Regions from separate parts of the Chromobacterium sp. CCUG 76385 genome, predicted to be linked through region 1. Evidence: predicted binding sites of a transcription regulator. Region 1 holds the regulator's gene; the other holds the start of a gene.

The links. Region 1 encodes HrcA, which represses chaperone genes, less so after heat shock. Its sites were predicted from a motif close to ATTAGCACTCGNNNNNNNCGAGTGCTAAT; they were not measured.
Region 2: a site for HrcA is predicted at 1,482-1,510, ahead of groES (co-chaperone GroES). Genes of this name have one in related genera too.

What each region holds. Positions count from the first base shown of each region.
Region 1 covers NZ_JAUCGU010000012.1:15,364-27,092, forward strand. Annotated here, with positions in the region: gene alaS (alanine--tRNA ligase) at 1-2,109, opposite strand, end outside; gene QUG01_RS09990 (SRPBCC family protein) at 2,174-2,632, opposite strand; gene recX (recombination regulator RecX) at 2,636-3,091, opposite strand; gene recA (recombinase RecA) at 3,091-4,146, opposite strand; gene hrcA (heat-inducible transcriptional repressor HrcA) at 4,308-5,327, shown strand; gene mltB (lytic murein transglycosylase B) at 5,381-6,421, shown strand; gene dnaX (DNA polymerase III subunit gamma/tau) at 6,518-8,437, shown strand; gene QUG01_RS10020 (YbaB/EbfC family nucleoid-associated protein) at 8,443-8,781, shown strand; gene recR (recombination mediator RecR) at 9,055-9,654, shown strand; gene QUG01_RS10030 (GGDEF domain-containing response regulator) at 9,782-10,795, opposite strand; gene QUG01_RS10035 (response regulator) at 10,785-11,207, opposite strand; gene QUG01_RS10040 (HAMP domain-containing sensor histidine kinase) at 11,204-11,729, opposite strand, start outside.
Region 2 covers NZ_JAUCGU010000034.1:28,446-40,174, reverse strand. Annotated here, with positions in the region: gene QUG01_RS17230 (MraY family glycosyltransferase) at 321-1,424, shown strand; gene groES (co-chaperone GroES) at 1,577-1,864, shown strand; gene groL (chaperonin GroEL) at 1,913-3,556, shown strand; gene rfbC (dTDP-4-dehydrorhamnose 3,5-epimerase) at 3,657-4,199, opposite strand; gene rfbA (glucose-1-phosphate thymidylyltransferase RfbA) at 4,251-5,138, opposite strand; gene rfbD (dTDP-4-dehydrorhamnose reductase) at 5,151-6,062, opposite strand; gene rfbB (dTDP-glucose 4,6-dehydratase) at 6,059-7,126, opposite strand; gene QUG01_RS17195 (Nif3-like dinuclear metal center hexameric protein) at 7,436-8,182, shown strand; gene petA (ubiquinol-cytochrome c reductase iron-sulfur subunit) at 8,297-8,881, shown strand; gene QUG01_RS17185 (cytochrome b) at 8,896-10,239, shown strand; gene QUG01_RS17180 (cytochrome c1) at 10,257-11,021, shown strand; gene QUG01_RS17175 (glutathione S-transferase N-terminal domain-containing protein) at 11,177-11,729, shown strand, end outside.

The DNA.
Region 1 (11,729 bases):
GCCTTCGCCGGTCACGGCTTCGATGCGGCGCACGCCGGCGGCGACGCCGCTTTCGGCCACGATCTTGAACAGGCCGATGTCGCCGGTGCGCTTGACGTGGGTGCCGCCGCATAGTTCGGCGGAGAAGTCGCCCATGGTCAGCACGCGGACCTCTTCGCCGTATTTTTCGCCGAACAGCATCATCGCGCCGGATTTCTGCGCGTCGGCCATGCTCATCAGCTCGGCCTTGACTTCGACGTTATGGGCGATCACGCGGTTGACCACGCGCTCCAGCTCGGCGATCTGCTCCGCCGTCACCGGCTCGCCGTGGGCGAAGTCGAAGCGGGTGCGTTCCGGATTGACCAGCGAACCCTTTTGCGCCACATGGCTGCCCAGCACATGGCGCAGCGCCGCGTGCAGCAGGTGGGTGGCGGAGTGGTTGCGGGCGCTGGCCAGGCGCTGATGCAGGTCGATGGTGGCGGTGACGCTGTCGCCGACTTTCAGCGCGCCGCGGGCGAGCACGCCCTTGTGGCCGAAGACCGCGCCCTGGATCTTCTGGGTGTCGGCCACGTCGAACAGCGCGTCCAGGCCGCCGGTGGCGGAGATTTCGCCCACGTCGCCTACCTGGCCGCCGCCTTCGGCGTAGAAGGCGGTGTTGTCCAGCACCACGATGCCTTCGTCGCCGGCGGACAGCGCCTCAACCGGCTCGGTGCCCTTGTACAGCGCCAGCACCTTGGCTTCCACGCTGCTCTTGTCGTAGCCGTGGAAGCAGGTGTCGTCGCCGCTGTAGCTGAGCTTGCCGCTCATTTTGAAGGTGGAGCCGGCGCGGCCGCGCTCGCGCTGCGCTTCCATGGCGCGCTCGAAGCCTTCCAGGTCGGCGTGGATGCCGCGTTCGCGGCAGATGTCGGCGGTCAGGTCCACCGGGAAGCCGAAGGTGTCGTACAGCTTGAAGATGGTTTCGCCATCCAGCTCTTTTTTGCCGCCTTCCAGCGCGGCGTCCACCAGCGCCATGCCGTTTTCCAGCGTCTCGGCGAACTTGATTTCCTCGGCGCGCAGCGCGTCCTCGATCTGAGCCTGCTTCTCGCGCAGCTCAGGATAGGCATCGCCCATCTCGGCGACCAGGTCAGCCACGATCTTATGGAAGAACAGGCCCTTCTGGCCCAGCTTGTAGCCGTGGCGGATCGCGCGGCGGGCGATGCGGCGCAGCACGTAGCCGCGGCCTTCGTTGGACGGCAGGATGCCGTCGGCGATCATGAAGGAACAGGCGCGGATGTGGTCGGCGATGACTTTCAGCGACGGCACGTCCTGGCTGTAGGCCACGCCGGTTTCGCGGGCGGCGGCGCGCACCAGGCAGGCCAGGCCGTCGGTCTCGAAGTTGGACTTCACGTGTTGCAGCACGGTGGACAGGCGCTCCAGGCCCATGCCGGTATCGACCGACGGCTTGGGCAGCGGATGCAGCACGCCGGCTTCGTCGCGGTTGAACTGCATGAACACGTTGTTCCAGATTTCCATGAAGCGGTCGCCGTCTTCGTCCGGGCTGCCCGGAGGGCCGCCGGCCACGTCTGCGCCGTGGTCAAAGAAGATTTCGGTGCACGGGCCGCAGGGGCCGGTGTCGCCCATGGTCCAGAAGTTGTCGGACGCGTACGGCGCGCCCTTGTTGTCGCCGATGCGGACGATCTTGTCGGCCGGCAGGCCCACGGTCTGGTGCCAGATGTCGTAGGCTTCGTCGTCGCTGGCGTACACCGTCACCATCAGGCGGTCTTTCGGCAGGGCCAGCCATTGCTCGCCGGTCAGGAATTCCCAGGCGAAGGTGATGGCGTCGCGCTTGAAGTAATCGCCGAAGCTGAAGTTGCCCAGCATTTCGAAGAAAGTGTGGTGGCGCGCGGTGTAGCCGACGTTTTCCAGGTCGTTGTGCTTGCCGCCCGCGCGCAGGCATTTCTGGCTGGTGGTGGCGCGGGTGTAGTCGCGTTTTTCAAAGCCCAGGAACACGTCCTTGAACTGCACCATGCCGGCGACGGTGAACATCAGCGTCGGGTCGTTGCCCGGGATCAGGCTGCTGGAGGCGACTACCTGGTGGCCTTTGGAGGCGAAGAAATCCAGGAATTTCTTGCGAATTTCAGAGGTTTTCATGATTTTTTGGTCAATTTTCAAAATCTGGTCCGGGCGCCGTGCCAGGACGAATCCGTCGATTGTGTCAAGCTGGAGCCTGGCTGGCAAGCGCTTCGCAGCGCCGTTTCAGCGCCTGGTTCATCAGCAGGAAGCCGCTGCGGGTGTTGTCCAGCAGCGCGCCGCCGATCAGCGGCAGCAGAATGCCGGAAAAATCCTCGCCGTGATGGAAGCGGGTGCCGCCGTCTGCCAGCGCTTCCAGCCGGAAGTAGTGTTCGCCGTCGAACAGGCCCGGCAGCAGCAGTTTGCCGCGCCAGCGCAGTTGCTGCGCGGCGGCAAACGCCGTCAGCCGCGGCCGGAAGGTCATGCGCCGGCCGCCGGGCGGATGAAGGGTGGCCACCAGGCTGGCGCCGGTTTCGCGGCGGCCGTGCAGGCCGACGATGAACGGGTTCCATTCCGGGTAGCGCGGCCAGTCGGTCAGCACCCGCCATACCTGATCCGGAGCGGCGGCGATGTCGATCTCGGTGGCGATGTTGCGCTTGGCCATGGCTCAGTCCTCGTAGAAGTCGTCGCCGGCGCCGGCGATCACCTGGCGGATCACATCCGTCGGAAAGCCGCGTTGCGCCAGAAAACGGTACTGCTTGGCTTTTTCCGCGGCGTCCGCCGGCGGGCGGCCGAATTTCTTGCGCCACTGCTCGCGCGCGCTGGCCAGATCGTCCTGACCGGCCAAGGCCTGGCGTATGGTGTCATCGTCCACGCCGCGTTGGCGCATTTCCTGCGACAGCCGGCGGCTGCCGAACTTGCCGCCCTTGCTGGCGGCGAATTGCTGGGCGAAACGGCTGTCCGACTGCCAGTTGGCGGCCGCCAGCTCGTCCAGCACGGCTTCCAGCTGTTCCATGCTTTCGGCAAAAGGCGCGAGCCGCCTGATCAGCTCGCGCCGGGAATACTCCCGGCGCGACAGCAGATCGGCGGCCCGCGCCTTCAGGCTTTTGCCGCTTGAGCTCATCAAGCGTCGAGAGCGTCGTCGACGAATTCTTCTTCGTCGGCCTGGCCTTCGGTGATTTCCACCTTCACGCCCACCGCTTCGCGGATCTTGCGCTCGATTTCTTCGGCGATGGCCGGGTTGGCCTTCAGCCACTCGCGGGTATTGTCCTTGCCCTGGCCGATCTTCTGGCCGTTGTAGGCGTACCAGGCGCCGGACTTGTCGATGAAGCCGTGCTTGACGCCCAGCTCGATGATCTCGCCGGCGCGCGAAATGCCTTCGCCGTACAGGATTTCGAAATCGGCCTGGCGGAACGGCGGCGAGACCTTGTTCTTCACCACTTTGACGCGGGTGTCGTTGCCGATCACTTCCTCGCCCTTCTTGATGCCGCCGGTGCGGCGGATGTCCAGGCGAACGGAGGCGTAGAACTTCAGCGCGTTGCCGCCGGTGGTGGTTTCCGGGTTGCCGAACATCACGCCGATCTTCATGCGGATCTGGTTGATGAAGATCACCAGGGTGTTGGTGCGCTTGATGTTGCCGGTCAGCTTGCGCAGCGCCTGGCTCATCAGGCGGGCTTGCAGGCCGACGTGGCTGTCGCCCATCTCGCCTTCGATTTCCGCCTTCGGCACCAGCGCGGCGACGGAGTCCACCACGATCACGTCCACGCCGCTGGAACGCACCAGCATGTCGCAGATTTCCAGCGCCTGTTCGCCGGTGTCCGGCTGCGAGATCAGCAGGTCTTCCACATTCACGCCCAGCTTCTGCGCGTAAATCGGGTCCAGCGCGTTTTCCGCGTCGATGTAGGCGCAGGTGCCGCCCAGCTTTTGCGCTTCGGCCACGACTTGCAGACACAGGGTGGTTTTGCCGGACGATTCCGGGCCGTAGATTTCCACCACGCGGCCGCGCGGCAGGCCGCCGACGCCCAGCGCCAGGTCCAGGCTCAGCGAACCGGTGGAGACCACCTGCAGGTTTTCGTTGATCTGGTTGTCGCTCATGCGCATGATCGAGCCCTTGCCGAACTGCTTTTCAATCTGGGCCAGGGCCGCGGCCAGCGCCTTGCTCTTGTCTTCGGATGCCATGCTGTCTCCAAATGGGGTAGGTCGGACCAATAATGGGGCGATTATCGCAGAAAACCAGAGGGCTAACAGCAGCTTGCCGGCCATCCGGCGCGTGCCATAGTCGTAAACCCGCGCGCCGCCCCCTTTTGGCGCGGTTCAGGATGTGTACAATGGGAGACATGATGAACGAACGCGCCCAACATCTGCTGAAAGCGCTGATCGAGCGCTACATCGCCGACGGTCAGCCGGTCGCCTCCAAGGCCCTGTCGCTGCTGCCCGGCGTGGAACTGTCCTCGGCCACCGTGCGCAATGTGCTGGCCGATCTGGAAGGCATGGGCCTGATCGCCTCGCCGCATACCTCGGCCGGGCGGGTGCCCACCGCGCGCGGCTACCGGCTGTTCGTGGACCGCCTGCTGACCATCCGTCCGCTGGACCAGGTGTCGCTGCAGGAGCTGGAGCACAATCTGCAGCCGGACAGCCCGCAGCGCATCGCCCAGGCGGCCTCGTCGCTGCTGTCCGAATTGACCAGCTTTGCCGGCGTGGTGCTGACGCCGCAGCGCAGCGATGTCGCCTTCCGGCAGATCGAATTTCTGCGCCTGTCCGAACGGCGGGTGCTGATGATACTGGTGACGCTGGACGGCGACGTGCAGAACCATTTGCTGGTGACCGAGCGCGACTACACGCCGAGCGAGCTGATCGAGGCCGGCAATTTCATCAACCAGCATTACGCCGGGCAGGGGCTGAGCGCCGTCGCGCAGCGGGTGGAGAGCGAGCTCAAGCAGCTTCAGGGCGATATCGCCGAATTGATGTCCGCCGCGGTGATGCTGGGGCGGCAGACGCTGGCGCAAAGCGGCGAGGACGTGGTGGTGACCGGCGGCTCGCGCCTGCTGCAGGTGCATGATCTGTCCGACGACCTGTCGCGTTTGCGCGAGCTGTTCGGCGTGTTCGAGCGCAAGACCGAGTTGCTGAAGCTGCTGGCGCAGGGCCGGGAGGCGAGCGGGGTGAACATTTTCATCGGCGAAGAGTCTGGCGTGGTGACGCTGGACGAATGCTCGGTAGTCACCGCGCCGTATTGCATCAACGGCCAGGTGGTCGGCACGCTGGGCGTGGTCGGCCCCACCCGCATGGCTTACGAGCGCGTCATTCCGATCGTCGACATCACCGCGCGGCTGGTCAGCAACGCGCTGTCGTTCCGCGAGTGAGCTTGGCGCCTGCGCCCGGAATTTGGGATATCCAACTGGAAAACAAATACACCATGAAAACCATGCAGAAACTGGCCGCCGCGGTTGCCCTGGCCGCGCTGGCGTTTGCCGCCGTCCCGGCTTTCGCCGACGCCGACTTCCTCGCCCGCCCCGATGTGCAGCGCTATATCGACGAGCAAGTGGCCAGCGGCCAGTTCAACCGCCCCGAGCTGGAGGCGGTGTTCGCCAATGTCGAACTGAAGCCCAATATCATCCGCATTCTGGACAAACCGTCCACCTCGCGGCCGTGGTACCAATTCCGCGCCACCACCGTCAACGAGAGGCTGATCGCCGACGGCGTGGCGTTCTGGCAGGCCAACGCCGACGCGCTGGCGCGCGCCGAGCGCCAATACGGCGTGGCGCCGGAGGTGATCGTCGCCATTCTCGGCGTGGAGACCCACTACGGCCGCAACACCGGCAGCTTCCGGCTGGTGGATTCGCTGTCCACCATCGGTTTCGACTACCCGCGCCGCGCCGAGTATTTCCGCGGCGAGCTGACCCAATTCCTGCTGCTGGCCAAGGAAGAAGGCAAGGATCCGCTGACGCTGAAGGGTTCCTACGCCGGCGCGATGGGCCTGCCGCAGTTCATGCCGTCCAGCTACCGCAAGTGGGCGGTGGACTTCGACGGCAGCGGCCACCGCGACATCTGGAACAATCCGCACGACGCCATCGGCAGCGTGGCCAACTACTTCCAGCTGCACGGCTGGAAGCCCGGCGACGACGTGGTGGTGCCGGCCAGCGTGGTGGCCGGTCCGCAGACCGATCAGTTGCTGGCCGACAAATTCAATCTGCACTACACGGTGGGCGATCTGCGGAAGATGGGCGTGGCGCCGCAGGCGCCGTTGGCCGACGACGTGCCGGCCGTGCTGTTCTCGCTCGAGTCGGCGCCGGGCGTCACCGAGTACTGGCTGGGCCTGAACAATTTCTACGCGATCACCCGCTACAACCGCAGCACGCTGTACGCCAAGGCGGTGCAGGAAATCGCCAGCCAGCTGCGCCAGCGCTACTTCGCCGAACTGGCGCGGCGGCAGGAACCGGCCTCCGCCGGGATGTAAGCCGCTGCCGCTCTCTTTTCCACCGGCGCCGTCCATCGCGGCCGCGCCGGCGAAACCTGTCGCCTTGCGCGGCAATTGCCATTAAAATCCGCCCCCATGAGCTATCAAGTCCTTGCCCGCAAGTGGCGTCCCAAGCGCTTCGCCGACCTGGTCGGCCAGGAGCATGTGGTGCGCGCCCTGTCCAACGCCCTCAAAGAGCAGCGGCTGCACCACGCCTATCTGCTGACCGGCACCCGAGGCGTAGGCAAGACCACCATCGCCCGCATCCTGGCGAAAAGCCTGAACTGCGAAACCGGCACCACCGCCGAGCCTTGCGGCGAGTGCCAGGCCTGCCGCCAGATCGACGCCGGCCGCTTTGTCGACCTGCTGGAAATCGACGCCGCGTCCAATACCGGCATCGACAATATCCGCGAAGTGCTGGAAAACGCCCAGTACGCGCCGACCATGGGCCGCTTCAAGGTCTACATCATCGACGAAGTGCACATGCTGTCGAAAAGCGCCTTCAACGCGATGCTGAAGACGCTGGAGGAGCCGCCCGGCCACGTCAAATTCATCCTGGCCACCACCGATCCGCAAAAAGTGCCGGTCACGGTGCTGTCCCGCTGCCTGCAGTTCTCCCTGCGCAATATGACGCCGCAGCAGGTGTCGACGCACCTGGCCCACATGCTGGAAGTCGAAGGCATTCCGTACGAGGCGCCGGCCTTGGCCTTGCTGGGACGCGCCGCGTCCGGCTCCATGCGCGACGCGCAGTCGCTGCTGGATCAGGCCATCGCCTATGGTTTGGGCGAAGTGAGGGAAGACGGCGTGCGCGCCATGCTGGGCGCGGTGGACCGCCGCTACCTGTTCAGCCTGCTGCAGGCGCTGGCCGCCTCCGATGGCGCGGCGCTGATGGCCGAGGCGGACAAGCTGGCAGAGCGCGGCATCAGCTTCGACGCCACCTTGTCCGAATTGGCGGTTTTGCTGCAGCAACTGGCGCTGGCGCAGACGGTGCCGGCCGCGCTGGCCGACGACGAGCCGGAGCGCGAGGCGATCTTCGCGCTGGCCGACGCCATCGCGCCGCAAGACGTGCAGTTGTACTATCAGATCGCCATCCATGGCCGCAAGGACCTGGCCTTGGCGCCGGACGAGCATGCCGGCTTCAATATGACGCTGCTGCGCATGCTGGCCTTCCATCCGGCCCGCGCGCCGGCAGAAAGCGCCGCGCCCGCGCGGGCGGCTGCGCCGCAGCCCGCATCGCGCCCGGCAGCGGCCGCCGCGTCCGTGACCGCCAGCGCTTCGGTGCCGGTCGCGCGCGGCGTTTCGCCGGCCGCCCGCGCCTTGCAGGCCGCCGGTCTCGGCAGCCCGGCCAAGCCGGCGCCGCGGCAGGAACCGAGCGAACCCGCGGCCCCGGCTGTCGAGCCGGAGCCCGAGCCTGCGCCACAGCCGGTAGCGGCAGCGCCGGCTGCGCAAGCCAAGATCGAAGCCCGGCCGCAGCCGCCTGTTGCGCCCGCCGTCGTGGCGCCTGAGCCGCAGGACGAGGCGGATGAGCGCGACGAAGAAGAAATCGTCGACGCGCCGTGGTCCGACGACGACGCGATGCCGGCCTACATGCAGCAACCGCCGCTGGAGGACGAGACGGCGAGTTATCGCTTCGATGGCGACTGGCAGCGGCTGGTGGCCGATTTGGGCGCCAAGCTCGGCGCGGCGCGCATGCTGGCGCATAATGCAGTGCTGAAGAGCTGGAGTCAGAGCCGGCTTGAGCTGGCGGTGCCGGAGAGCTTCCGCCACATGAGCGGCCGCGATTACCAGGATAAATTGAAAGCCGCCTTGGCCGATCGCTTCGGCCATCCGGTGGAGTTGCTGGTGACGGTGGAGGAGCTGGGGATGGAAACCCCGGCCATGACCGATGCCAGGCTGCGGCAGGAGCAGTTGTCCATCGCCCGCGAATGCATGCAAAACGATCCGGTGGTGCAGCAGATGGTGCGCGAATTCGGCGCCACGCTGCTCATCGAGACCATTCAACCCGTACAGGAGTGACCGCAATGTTCGGTAAAGCTGGAATCGCTGGCCTGATGAAACAGGCCCAGCAAATGCAGGAAAACATGAAGAAGGCCCAGGAAGAACTGGCCAAGGTGGAAGTGGAAGGCCAATCCGGCGCCGGCATGGTGAAGGTGGTCATGACCTGCTCCCACGACGTCAAGCGCGTCGCCATCGACGACAGCGTGCTGGAAGACGCCAAGGAAGACAAGGACATGCTGGAAGACCTGATCGCCGCCGCGGTCAACGACGCCGTGCGCAAGGTGGAAGCCACCACCCAGGAGCGCATGTCCGGCTTTACCAACGGCCTGAATCTGCCGGCCGGGATGAAGCTCCCGTTCTGACCCCAGGCCCGGCGACGGGCCTTTTTGTTCGGCGCGACATGCCGGCGCTGGTTGCGCCTTACGTCATATGCGCGGCGCGCAAGCGCTTGAGCAAGCCGAAGCAATTTCAGCCACGAAATCCACGAAAAATACGAATATGGCTGGCTGGGCCGGAGTGAGCCGCCGTCGATCCAGTGGTCGGCGGCTGTTGTTTTTCGTGTGTTTTCGTGGGTTTCGTGGCAGAAATCCGGTTATTTCTTATCCGTATGATTTCGTGGTGTATGAGGTTTTGGGATGAAAAATCCTCCCGCGCTGGAACAATTGATCGCCGCTCTGAAGGTGTTGCCCGGGGTGGGGCCGAAGACTGCCCAGCGCATGGCTTTTCACTTGCTGCAGCGCGACAAGAAGGGCGCGGACAAGCTGGCGCGCGCGCTGGACAAGGCGTTGACTCAGCTGACCCATTGCCAGCGCTGCAACACCTTCAGCGAGACCGAGCTGTGTCCGATCTGCGCCGATGAGGCGCGACGGCAGGATCAGCTGTGCATCGTGGAGATGCCGGCGGACTTGATGATGCTGGAACAGGCCAAATGCTTCGAAGGCCTGTATTTCGTGCTGATGGGGCGGATTTCGCCGCTGGATAATATCGGCCCCAAGGATTTGAACCTGGACAAGCTGCTGCCGCGCGCCTTGGACGGGCAGGTGAGCGAGGTGGTGATCGCCACCAATTTCACCGCCGAGGGCGAGGTTACCGCCCATATGCTGAGCGAGCTGTTCAAGGACCGCGGCCTGGCGGTCACCCGCATCGCCCGCGGCATGCCGGTAGGCGGCGAGCTGGAGTACGTCGATCTGGGCACGCTGGCGCAGGCGGTGTACGAGCGCCGGGGCGTGTCCTGAGCCGAATCAAGAGTCAGGCGTTAGGGCGCGGCTTGCGCAGCGCCTCGTGTTGGCCCGCTGTCTGGCGATCTTGAATGCCATCTGAGCGGATAATCGGCAATCGCGCCCGTCTGCTGTTCGCGGCAGTTCAGCCCTCCACCCGGTTTCTGCCGCCGCGTTTGGCCGCGTAAAGCGCCTGGTCGGCGCGTTCCATCATGCTGTGGATATCGTCATGCTCCTGATAGGCGGATACGCCGAAGCTGGCGGTGCAGCGCTCTACGATGGGAAAGTCATGGCGTTCTACCGCCTGGCGCAACTTCTCCGCCAGGATGCGCGCGCCGGGCTGGTCGGTATCGCTGCAAATGATCAGAAACTCCTCGCCGCCCCAGCGTACGGTGATATCGCAGGCGCGGATATTGTCCTGGATGATCTTGGCTATGGTTTTCAGCACTTCGTCGCCGGCCTGGTGGCCATAACGGTCGTTGACCTGCTTGAAGTGGTCTATGTCCAGCATGATGAAGGAAAAGGGGTTGGAAAAGCGTTTGGCCACCGCAAACTCATGCGGCAGCATCTTTTCCAGAAACAGGCGGTTGTACAGCCCGGTCAGCCGGTCGGTGGTGGCGAGCCGGTTCAGTTCTTCATTTTTTTGTTCCAGTTCGCGGGTGCGGCTTTTGACGATCTCCTCCAGCTCGTCGTTCATCTTTTGCAGCTTGGCGATATAGGAGCGGAGCTCCTGGTCCAGCGCATAGGCCTTGATCGCCGACTGCAGGGTCAGAATCAGGTCCTCGTTCTGCCATGGTTTTTCCATGAAGCGGAACAGGCTGGCCTCGTTGATGGCGCGCTTGACCCCCTGCATGTCGCTCTGGCCGGTCAGCATGATCGTGATGGCCGACGGCTGGCTCATGTGCACCCGCACCAGTAATTCGTCCCCTTTCATGCCTGGCATGATGTAGTCGGCCACGATGATGGTCAGCGGCATGCCTTCCTGTTTCAGTTCTTCTATCAGGTCCAGCGCTTCTTCCGCGCTTTCGGCGATTTCGATCACGACATCGTTGTCAAAATGCTGCGACAGCGCATTGCGCAAGGCGTTAAGCACGCCGATATCGTCGTCTACGCAAAGCACGACTTTGTTGGCGTGACCGTTCTGCCAGTCAGTCTGCATGGCTATCCCCCATCTTGCGCCAGAAGTCAGCCAGTCCCGCATCAATGCATTGAATCAGCTCCGCCGCGTCCCAGGGTTTGGAAAAGAAATGATTGGCCGATCCGGAGGCCAGCGCCGAATGCACCGAGGCTTCATTGCTCTGTCCGGAGAGAATGACGGTGATGATGTGCGGAAAATGGATTCTGGCCTGGCAGAGAAACTCATCGCCATTCATGCCGGGCATGATGAAATCGGAAATGACGACTAGCGGAATCAACCCTTCGGCTGAAAGCTCGTTCAGAATATCCAGGCCTTCCGCTGCGCTTTCGGCGATTTCCACCAGATGGGTGGGATAATTTTTTCTCAATTGGTCGCGCAGGGCGATGAGTACGCTGGGCTCGTCGTCCACACATAAGATGACGCCTTTTTTCATCTCGCCTCCTGCTGATAGGGCAAGAAAACCTTGAAGGTGGTTCCGATGCCCGGCTCGCTGAAAACTTCTATTTTCCCTTTGTGCTGTTCAATGATTTTCTTGACGATGTCCAAGCCCAGGCCGGTGCCTTCGCCTCTGGGTTTGGTGGTGAAAAAAGGCTCGAAAATGCGTTCTTTTATTTCGTCGGAAATGCCGCAGCCGGTGTCACTGATGGACACTACAGCATAGTCACCTTGTTTTTGGATGCCAAGCCGAAGGGTGCCGTGATAATCCATGGCTTGCAGTGAATTGGATATTAAATTGGTCCAGACCTGGTTTAATTGATCAGGCTGGCATTTTATATTGGGTATGTCTTGGTAATTTCTGATGACTTCGACGTTTTGCTTGGTTTTGTTCTGGTAAATGGTTAAAACGGTTTCGATGCTTTCCGATAAAGGATGCTCATGCATCTCGCCGTCGATATCGAAACGGGAGAAGGTTTTCAGCGCGAAAATGATTTTGCCTACGCGATCCACCGCCATA
Region 2 (11,729 bases), on a different contig from region 1:
CGCAAAAAGCATCCCGGCGCGACCGCTCACCAAACGTCAACAGCCCCTAGCAGCTTATGCAAGACTTTGATGACGCAGCGAGTCATGCATGCCGTTCGAGTGCGGAGATCCTGGGGCTGAGGGGAGCAGATCAACCTAGCTAAAGGAACTTTGCAAGCTGCACCTTATTTATGCAACAATGTTGTTTATAATAAGAGTTCAATATCGTTACATGAAAGCAGTGGCTTGAAAGGGCGTGGAGTCAATAATAAAAAGTTTAATTGCAATGTCATTAAAATGGTGCGAAATACCGATATCGTCAAATATTGAAGAGACGTTTAATGCTACAAATCCTACTGCTGTCTACATTCTTGTCCCTGCTTGTTGGTATGTGTTTGATCCATTTTTCCCACTTGCATGAGAGCTTTTCTGCTGACCATGATTTAGGTGGCGTGCAGAAGTTCCATGCTCGCCCGGTGCCCCGTATCGGCGGTGTGCCAATCGCTGTCGGGCTGGTGGCTGGCTGCGGGATGCTGACATGGTTGCTGAAGGATGCCTCGGTGTTGATGATGTTGGTTGTTACTCTGCCAGCTTTTGCTGCGGGAATACTTGAGGATGTTACGAAGAAGGTTGGGCCCCTGCCTCGCTTGTTGGCAACATTTGTGGCGGCTATCCTTGGTTATTTCACTCTCGGCGCAGGCTTGCAGCGTTTGGATGTTCCTTTGCTGGATGGCTTGCTATCGCAGTTCTGGGTGCTCTCTTTGCTTTTGACAGTCATTGCAGTTGGCGGTGTCGCGCATGCAGTCAATATTATTGACGGGTACAATGGTCTGTCTGGTGCGGTATCGATCTTCATCTTCCTTGCGATGGCATATGTGGCGTTCAAGGTGCAGGATGTGGCCTTGATGGGCGTTTGTTTCGCAATGGTTGGGGCGATTGCTGGATTCCTGTTCTGGAACTTCCCGCGTGGGCTTATTTTTGCGGGTGATGGTGGAGCCTACCTAGTAGGTTTCATGATTGCAGAAGTGTCGGTGTTGTTGGTTGCTCGATATCCCCAAATTTCAGCTTGGTTTCCACTTTTGTGCGTCATTTATCCAGTATTCGAGACATTATTTTCTATTTATCGTCGTAAGTTCCTACAAGGGCGCAGGATCGGTTATCCTGATGCCCTGCATTTGCATCAATTAGTTTACATGCGGTTAGTTCGATGGATGGTTGGTAGTAAGGATGCTGATCATAAGACGATGCGCAATAGTTTAACCTCCCCTTATCTTTGGGCCCTATCCTCTGTCTCTGTAGTGCCTGCGATGTTATTTTGGAATAATACCAAGGCGTTGATGTGCTTTGTCGTCGTCTTCATGTTGACATACGTATATCTGTACCGAATGATCATTCGCTTCCGCACCCCGCGTTGGATGTTGCTGCGGAAGTCAGTACGCCACTGATCATCTGTAGAGAGCCTGCCCCGCAGGCTCTTGAAAATCTTCCCTCTCGTCCCTATTATTAGCACTCGTAACAGTCGAGTGCTAAGCTATCGGCTGACAACCAATACACCCTGATGTTCAACTCTCAACAGCCAATGTTACAGGAGAGATCCATGGCAATTCGTCCTTTGCACGACCGTGTTGTTATCAAGCGCCTCGAGGCTGAAGAAAAGACCGCTTCCGGCATCGTTCTGCCGGGTGCCGCGGCAGAGAAGCCGGACATGGGCGAGGTTCTGGCCGTCGGTAACGGCAAGATCCTGGAGAATGGCGAGCGCCGCCCGCTGGAGCTGAAGAAGGGCGACAAGGTCATCTTCGGCAAATATTCCGGCCAGACCGTCAAGGTAGACGGCGAAGAAGTCCTCGTGATGCGCGAGGAAGACATCATGGGCATCGTTGAGTAAGTCTCCGACCCATCCCGCACTTCAAACACAGAATTCTGGAGATTAAGAATGGCTGCTAAAGACGTAAAGTTTGGCGATTCCGCTCGCACCAAGATGGTAAACGGCGTCAACATCCTGGCTGATGCCGTCAAGGTTACTCTGGGCCCGAAGGGCCGCAACGTGGTGCTGGACCGCTCCTTCGGCGCGCCGACCATCACCAAGGACGGCGTATCCGTGGCTAAGGAAATCGAACTGAAAGACAAGTTCGAGAACATGGGCGCGCAGATGGTGAAGGAAGTGGCTTCCAAGACTTCCGACGTGGCCGGTGACGGCACCACCACCGCCACCGTGCTGGCGCAAGCCATCGTGCAGGAAGGCATGAAGTACGTTGCCGCCGGCATGAACCCGATGGATCTGAAGCGCGGCATCGACAAGGCTGTTATCTCCCTGGTGGGCGAGATCGCCAAGATCGCCAAGCCGTGCGCCACCACCAAGGAAATCGCTCAGGTAGGCTCCATTTCCGCCAACTCCGATTCTGACATCGGTGAAATCATCGCCAGCGCCATGGAAAAAGTGGGCAAGGAAGGCGTGATCACCGTTGAAGACGGCAAGAGCCTGAACAACGAGCTGGACGTAGTGGAAGGCATGCAGTTCGACCGCGGCTACCTGTCCCCGTACTTCATCAACAATCAGGACAAGCAGATCGCTGCGCTGGACAATCCCTTCATCCTGCTGTTCGACAAGAAGATCTCCAACATCCGCGACCTGCTGCCGGTGCTGGAGCAAGTGGCGAAGTCCGGCCGTCCGCTGTTGATCATCGCAGAAGACGTGGAAGGCGAAGCGCTGGCGACTCTGGTGGTGAACACCATCCGCGGCATCCTGAAGGTCGTTGCCGTCAAGGCTCCGGGCTTTGGCGACCGTCGCAAGGCCATGCTGCAAGACATCGCCGTGCTGACTGGCGGCACCGTGATCGCCGAAGAAGTGGGTCTGACCCTGGAAAAAGCTTCCCTGGACATGCTGGGCCAAGCCAAGCGCGTGGAAGTGGGCAAGGAAAACACCACCATCATCGATGGCGCCGGCGAAGCTGCAACCATCCAAGCTCGCGTGGGCGAAATCCGCAAGCAGATCGAAGAAGCGACTTCCGACTACGACCGCGAGAAGTTGCAAGAGCGCGTGGCCAAGCTGGCCGGCGGCGTTGCCGTGATCAAGGTTGGCGCGGCCACCGAAGTGGAAATGAAAGAGAAGAAGGCTCGCGTGGAAGACGCGCTGCACGCTACTCGCGCTGCGGTTGAAGAAGGCGTGGTAGCCGGCGGTGGCGTGGCCCTGCTGCGCGCCCGCGCTTCGCTGGATAGCCTGAAGACCGACAACGCCGAACAAGAAGCGGGCGTGAAGATCGTGCTGCGCGCCATCGAGGCTCCGCTGCGTCAGATCGTCAAGAACGCCGGTGACGAGCCGTCCGTTGTGGTGAACAAGGTGCTGGAAGGCAAGGGCAACTTCGGTTATAACGCCGCTACCGGCGAATACGGCGACATGCTGGAAATGGGCGTGCTGGACCCGGCCAAGGTAACCCGCTCCGCTCTGCAGCACGCGGCTTCCGTAGCCGGCCTGATGCTGACCACTGACTGCATGATCGCTGAACTGCCGGAAGACAAGCCGGCTGCTGGCGGCATGCCGGACATGGGCGGCATGGGTGGCATGGGCGGCATGATGTAATCAGCTGCTGATGAGCCGGCAGTCCTAGCGCTGCTGGCATCATTAGGAAAACGGCCTGGATAGCGTTGCTGTCCAGGCCGTTTTGTTTTATCAAACGATTTTAGGCGCCAAGCGACGTAAACAGTGGAGCTTCCTGATCTTTGGGTGACAGTGACGGTGGCTGTTGCAGCGGCCAGTCTATCGCCAGCGTTGGGTCGTTCCAGGCGATGGTGCGTTCAAGGTCTTTGAACCAGTAGTCGGTGGTTTTGTATAGGAATTCCGTATCATCGCTCAGGGTCAGGAAACCATGGGCGAAGCCAGCCGGAATCCACATCTGGCGCTTGTTGTCAGCAGAAAGCTCGGCAGCTACCCAGTGGCCGAAGGTGGGGGATTGCGGCCGGATATCGACGGCCACGTCAAACACGGCGCCGACTACCACGCGCACCAGCTTTCCTTGGGCGTGCGGATCGAGCTGGTAATGCAAGCCGCGCAGCACGCCCTTGGCTGAGCGGCTGTGGTTGTCTTGCACGAACTCCACGGAATAGCCGACGGCCTCTTCAAATTTCTTTTGATTGAAGCTCTCAAAAAAAAAGCCGCGCTCATCGCCATAAATAGTAGGCTCGATGATTTTTACGTCAGAGATCGCAGTGTTTATGATGTTCATTCATTGCAGCCTTGTCGCTGGCGCTTTGTTACCGGCAGCAACATAGAGAAGTTAGTAGATGGTGTGTTCCAGCATGGCGGAAAGGTAGCGGCCGTAACCGGTTTTCTGCAGTGGTTGAGCCAACTTTTTGACTCGCTCGCCGTCAATCCAGCCGCTGCGGAAGGCGATTTCTTCCGGGCAAGCCACTTTGAGCCCTTGGCGGCTTTCAATGGTCGCGATGAACTGGCTGGCTTCAAGCATCGATTCATGGGTGCCGGTATCGAGCCAGGCATAGCCGCGGCCCATGGTTTGCACATCGAGTGAACCTTGCTGCAGATAGACGTTGTTAACGTCGGTGATTTCTAGCTCGCCGCGGGCGGAGGGGCGTATGGTCTTGGCGATGTCGACCACTTGTTCATCGTAGAAATACAGGCCGGTTACCGCATAGTGCGATTTGGGCTGTTTGGGTTTTTCTTCGATAGACAGGGCTTTGCCGCTGGCGTCGAACTCTACGACGCCATAACGCTCGGGATCGTTGACCCGGTAGGCGAAAACGCTGGCGCCGCTGGCCTTGGCGTTCGCTTCTTGCAGCAGATTGGCAAAATCGTTCCCGTAGAAAATATTGTCCCCCAGTACTAAGGCAGATGGTGAGCCGTCCAGGAAGTCTTCGCCGATCAAAAAGGCTTGCGCCAGGCCATCCGGACTCGGTTGCACTGCGTATTGCAGGTGGATGCCCCATTGGCTGCCGTCGCCGAGCAGCTGTTCGAAGCGGGGGGTATCTTGTGGCGTCGAGATGATCAGGATTTCGCGAATGCCAGCCAGCATCAGCGTGGACAAGGGATAATAGATCATCGGCTTGTCGTAGATCGGCAGCAGCTGTTTACTGACGGCGATGGTTGCCGGGTAGAGACGGGTGCCGGAGCCTCCGGCGAGTATGATGCCTTTGCGAGCCTTGCTCATCTTGGAGTCCTTTTAATTCTGTTGTGTCTGTCGATGTTGCCGCAGGGAGGCGAGCGCCGTGTCGACACCGTGTTGCCACGCAGGCAAGGTAATGCCGAAGTCGCGTTGCAGCTTGTTGCAATTTAGGCGCGAGTTAGCTGGGCGCTTGGCCGGCAGTGGGTAGGCTTCCGTCGGGATGCCATGAACGGTATTGGGTGTTAGGCTAAGCGGAAAACCTAGTTTGCCGGCTTGACCGATCAGATATTGGGCATAGCCATGCCAACTGGTTTCGCCGGCTGCCGCTAGGTGATAAGTGCCGAAGGGGCTGCGCTCACCATCGGCAAGGTAGCGTTGGATCATCTGCGCGGTAGTGTCGGCGATCAGGGCGGCCGAGGTCGGCGCGCCGATCTGGTCTGCCACCACTTTCAACTCGGTGCGTTCGCCAGCCAAGCGCAGCATGGTCTTGAGGAAGTTGGCGCCGTGCGCGCCGAATACCCAGCTGGTGCGCAGAATCAGGTGGCGCTCTGTCGCCTCCCGCACCGCCTGTTCGCCTTGCCATTTGCTGAGGCCATATACTGATTGCGGATCGGCGGGGTCGTCTTCGCGCCAAGGCGCTGTGCCGCTGCCGTTGAATACGTAGTCGGTGGAGTAATGCACCAGCAAGGCGCCATATTGCTCAGCCCATCGCGCGAGAATGCCCGGCGCAACGGCATTGATGGCATGGGAGAGTTCAGGTTCGGACTCGGCCTTGTCGACGGCGGTATAGGCAGCCGGGTTGACGATGATGTCGGGGCGCAGTGTATCCAGAAGCGTCGGGATGGCGTCGGCCTTCGCCAGGTCCATCCCTTCGCGGTCCAATGCGACCAGCTCGCCCAGCGGCGCCAGCGCGCGTTGCAACTCGTGGCCGACTTGGCCGTTCTTGCCAGTGATCAAGATACGCGTCATGCGGGTTGGCCATAGTGTTGGTCGACCCAGTCGCGATAATGGCCGCTGGCGACGTTGTCCACCCATTTTTGGTTGGCCAGATACCATTCAACAGTCTTGCGGATGCCGCTGTCGAAAGTCTCGGCCGGTTTCCAGCCCAGTTCGCGTTCCAGTTTGCGCGCATCGATGGCGTAGCGCCGGTCATGGCCGGGGCGGTCCTGTACAAAAGTGATCTGCGAGGCGTAACTCGCGCCATCGGCGCGCGGCTTGAGTTCATCGAGAATGGCGCAGATCGTTTTTACCACTTCCAAATTGGCTTTTTCATTCCAGCCGCCAACGTTATACGTTTCCCCCAGGCGTCCGGCTTCCAGCACGCGGCGGATGGCGCTGCAGTGGTCTTTGACATATAGCCAGTCGCGCACCTGCTGGCCGTCGCCGTAAATCGGCAACGGCTTGCCGGCCAGCGCGTTGAGAATGACCAGCGGGATCAGCTTTTCCGGGAAATGGTAGGGGCCGTAATTATTGCTGCAGTTGGTGGTCAGCACCGGCAGGCCATAAGTGTGGTGCCAGGCGCGCACCAAGTGGTCCGACGCCGCCTTGGACGCGGAGTAGGGACTGTTCGGCTCATATCGGTTGGTTTCGGCGAACGGCGGATCTTCCGGCGACAGCGTGCCGTACACTTCGTCGGTGGATACGTGCAGGAAGCGGAAGGTCTGCTTGCGCTCCGAATCCAGGCCGCTCCAGTAAGCGCGCACGCTTTCCAGCAGCTTGAAGGTGCCGACGATATTGGTTTGGATGAAATCTGCCGGGCCGTGGATTGAGCGGTCGACATGGCTTTCCGCCGCGAAGTTGATCACGGCGCGCGGCTGGTGTTGCGCCAGCAGTCTTTCGACAAGCTCATGGTCGCCGATGCTGCCGTGGACGAATGCATGGCGGGCATCGTGTTGAATGGATTGCAAGGTTTCCAGATTGCCGGCGTAGGTCAAGGCATCGAGATTCACGACTGTCTCGTCATGGGCTGCCAGCCAGTCGAGAACGAAATTGCCGCCGATAAAGCCGGCGCCGCCGGTAACGAGAATAGTCATGCAATACACCTAATCTTTAAAGGTTATTCATTTGAAGCTGCTTCGTATTGCTGCTCTGGCCGACGTGACATCATTGTCGGCGAACGCTAGCTGGGCAGAAGCGCATTCTGTCTAGACTTGAAATCGAGTAAACAAAAATCTTGCAGCTGCATGATATCGGAGACAGGAGGTGCTAAGGCACGCCTGAATTGCGAGTACCATCTGATCTTGATGATTTTACCGGTTTTCTAGATGCTTCGGCAAAGCTTGCACGTTGTGGGTGAGTGCTGACAAATCTATTACGATCACCAATGCTGAGGAATGAATTTAATGCGATTGAACGATGTGGTATCGACCCTGGATGCGCTGCTGGAACCCTGGCGCTACAAGGACTACGCCCCCAATGGCCTGCAAGTGGAAGGTCGGGCCGAGGTCGGCAAGATTGTAAGCGGGGTGACTGCCTCGCAGGCCTTGATAGACGCTGCCATCGAGCGCCAAGCCGATGCCATCCTGGTGCATCACGGCTATTTCTGGAAGGGCGAGGACGCCAGCATCAGCGGCATGAAACGGCAGCGTATCCGCAGCTTGCTGCAGCATGACATCAGCCTGCTTGCCTATCACCTGCCGCTGGATGGCCATGCGGAGTGGGGCAACAACGCCAGCCTGGGCCGCATGCTAGGATTCGAGCCGCAAGGGCAGGCCGGCGAACAAGGCTTGTTGTGGCATGGCCAGTGGTCGGAAGGCGGCGATGCGACTCGGCTAAACCAGCACGTATCGTCTATTCTGGGCAGAAGCGCCCTATTGCTGGGACGGACGGACAAGCCGGTGCGGCGGGTCGCCTGGTGCACCGGCGGCGCGCAGGGTTTTTTCGCCGACGCGATCGCGCTGGGCGTGGATGCTTTCATCACCGGCGAGGCATCGGAACAGAATTATCACATGGCGATGGAAAGCGATGTCGCATTCATCGCCGCAGGCCATCATGCAACAGAGCGCTATGGCATTCAATCGCTCGGTGAGCATTTAATGAAATCAACAGGCATAAAAGTGGAATTTATTGATATAAACAACCCTGTTTGAGATGCTTTGGCGCGTAAATGACAATTTATTTGCATGGATGCTTCAAGTCCCTACTAGTAATCGGGTAAAATCTGGCAGTTTAGGGCTCGATTTCCACGATTGAGGATGACTGTAATGAGTGAACAGCAAGTCGATACGGGGCGCCGTCGTTTTCTGACGGTCGCTTCCAGCGCTGTTGGAGGGGTTGCGGTGGTTGGCGCGGCCACGCCGTTCTTTATGAGCTTTTTCCCGTCGGAACGGGCGAAGGCAGCGGGGGCGCCGGTCGAAGTCGATATCGGCAAGATTGAACTGGGGCAGAAAATCAACGTTGAATGGCGCGGCAAGCCGGTATGGATTCTCAGCCGCACGCCGGAACAGTTGAAAAATCTGCCGAAGAACGACCCCAAGCTGGTGGACCCGGCGTCGGACGTCGAACAGCAGCCCGCTTATTGCAAGAACGAGCACCGCTCGATCAAACCGCAGTATCTGGTGGCGGTCGGCATCTGCACCCACTTGGGCTGTTCGCCGACTTTCCGGCCCGATCTGGCGCCCGCCGATCTGGGACCGGACTGGCTGGGCGGCTTCTACTGCCCTTGCCACGGCTCCAAGTTCGACCTGGCCGCCCGCGTGTTCAAGGGGGTGCCTGCGCCGAAGAATCTGGAGATTCCCCCGCACAAGTATCTGTCCGACACCCGTCTGCTGATCGGCGACGACAAATAAGCTGAGGGCGAAAAATGAGCAAAGCGCAAAAGCTGCTGAACTGGGTGGACGAACGTTTTCCGCTGACCGCCCTGTGGGAAAGCCAATGGGGCAAGTATGTCGCCCCCAAGAACTTCAACTTCTGGTACTTCTTCGGCTCGCTGGCCATGCTGGTGCTGGTGCTGCAGATCGTCACCGGCATCTTCCTGACCATGAACTACAAGCCGGACGGGACCCTGAACGCCGCCGGCGTGCCGGTGGCCTTCGCCTCGGTCGAATACATCATGCGCGACGTGGCGGGCGGCTGGATCATCCGCTACATGCACTCCACCGGCGCCTCGATGTTCTTCGTGGTGGTGTATCTGCACATGTTCCGCGGCCTGATCTACGGTTCGTACAAACAGCCGCGCGAGCTGGTGTGGGTATTCGGCACGCTGATCTTCCTGTGCCTGATGGCCGAGGCCTTCATGGGTTATCTGCTGCCGTGGGGGCAGATGTCGTTCTGGGGCGCCCAGGTGATCGTTAACCTGTTCGGCTCCATCCCGGTGATCGGCCCTGACTTGTCGGTGTGGATCCGCGGCGACTACGTGGTGTCCGACGCCACGCTGAACCGCTTCTTCGCCTTGCACGTGATTGCCGTGCCGCTGGTGCTGTTGGCGCTGGTGGTGGCTCACCTGATGGCGCTGCACGAAGTGGGCTCCAACAATCCGGACGGCGTGGAAATCAAGCAGCAGCCGAAGGACCCGGCAACCGGCCTCTACCTCGACGGCATCAACTCGCATCCGTACTACACCATCAAGGACATCCTCGGCGTGGTGGTGTTCATGATCGTGTTCTCGGCCATCGTGTTCTTCCTGCCGGAAATGGGCGGCTACTTCCTCGAGCATCCGAACTTCGATCAGGCGGATCCGCTGAAAACGCCGCCGCACATCGCGCCGGTCTGGTACTTCACGCCGTTCTACGCCATTCTGCGCGCCGTGCCGTCGTTTGCCGGCACCCAGGTGTGGGGCGTACTGGCCATGGGCGCCGCCGTGGTGCTGATCGCCTTCCTGCCGTGGCTGGATCGTTCGCCGATCAAGTCCATCCGTTACCGCGGTCCCAAGTTCAAGATCGCGCTGACGCTGTTCATCGCCGCCTTCATCGGCCTGGGCATCTTGGGCGCGTTGCCGCCAGATGGCTTGCGCACGGCGTTGTCGCAGATTTTCTCGGTGGTCTACTTCGCCTTCTTCCTGGGCATGCCGTTCTACACCAAGAACGATGTTGGCAGCGTGCCGGTGCCGGAGCGGGTGACGGACACCAATGCCAAGCGCCAGATCCAGTTCCTGGTCATGGTGGCTCTGACCGTGTTCCTGGCCGCGCTGTTCGCCATGAACGTGTAAGCAAGGGGATAAGGAAAATGAAAAACAAGATGCGCAAGCTGATCGCCGCCATGGCGCTGCTGCTGCCGTTCTCCGCGCCGGCGCTGGCCAACGAGGGCGGTCCCAAGCTCGAGAAGGCGCCGATCGACATCCAGGACACGGAAAGCCTGCAGCGCGGCGCGCAGATATTCGTCAATTACTGCCTGTCCTGCCATTCGGCCAGCATGATGCGCTACAACCGGCTGGAAGATATCGGCCTGTCTGAAGAGCAGATCAAGGCCAACCTGCTGCCGGAGGGCGCCAAGATCGGCGATCAGATGAATATCGCGATGGACAAGAAGGATGCCAAGGCTTGGTTCGGAGCCGTGCCGCCCGACTTGTCGCTGATTGCCCGCTCGCGGGGCGCGGATTATCTGTATGGCTATCTGCGCGGCTTCTATCGCGACCCGACGCGTCCCACCGGCTGGAACAATCTGGTATTCGACAAGGTCGGCATGCCGCATGTGTTCTGGGAGTGGCAGGGCGAGCAGGCGCTGAAGACCGAGAAGGATGCCGAGGGCCATGAGCAGCATTCCCTGCAGCTCGTTAAGGCAGGCAGCCTGACCAAGCTGGAAAACGGCAAGGCCAATACCGTCGAGTACGATCGCCGGATGGCCGACCTGACCAATTTCCTGGTCTACATGGGCGAACCGGCCGCGGTGAAGCGCCAGCAGATCGGCTACGTGGTGCTGATGTTCCTGGGCTTGTTGCTGTTCCCGCTGGTGTACCTGCTGAAGAAGGAATACTGGTGCGACGTGCACTGATTTCGCGCTGGGTGCGGTCTGGAAAAGGCGGAATGATTTCCGCCTTTTTTCTTTTTAAATCATGATGTTGTATTGAAGTGCTGGAAATGCGTGTCGTGAAGGTGCTAGAATGGCCTGCTACACCAATTCATTGTTAGTCAAGGATTTTCTCCGCCATGATGACCCTCTACTCCGGAATCACCTGCCCATTCAGTCAGCGCTGCCGTATCGTGCTCTTCGAGAAGGGGATGGATTTCGAAATTATCGATGTGGACATCCATAACAAGCCGGAAGACCTGGCCGTGATGAATCCGTACAACGAAGTGCCGGTGCTGGTGGAGCGCGACCTGATCCTGCACGAGTCCAACATCATCAACGAATACATCGACGAGCGCTTCCCGCATCCGCAGTTGATGCCGGCCGATCCGGTGATGCGTGCACGCGCCCGCCTGTTCCTGCATCGCTTTGAAAATGAGCTGTTTATCCACGTCAAGACGCTGGAAGCCGGCGCTACCGGCAAGGAAGCCACCAAGGCGCGCGAAGCGATCCGCGACGGCCTGACCACCATCGCCCCGATTTTCGCCAAGCAGAAGTTCATGCTCGGCGATGACTTCTCCATGATCGACGTGGCCATCGCGCCGCTGATGTGGCGTTTGGAGCACTACAATATCGATCTGGGCAAGAGCGCAGCGCCTATCCTGAAGTACGCCGAACGCATTTTCCAACGCC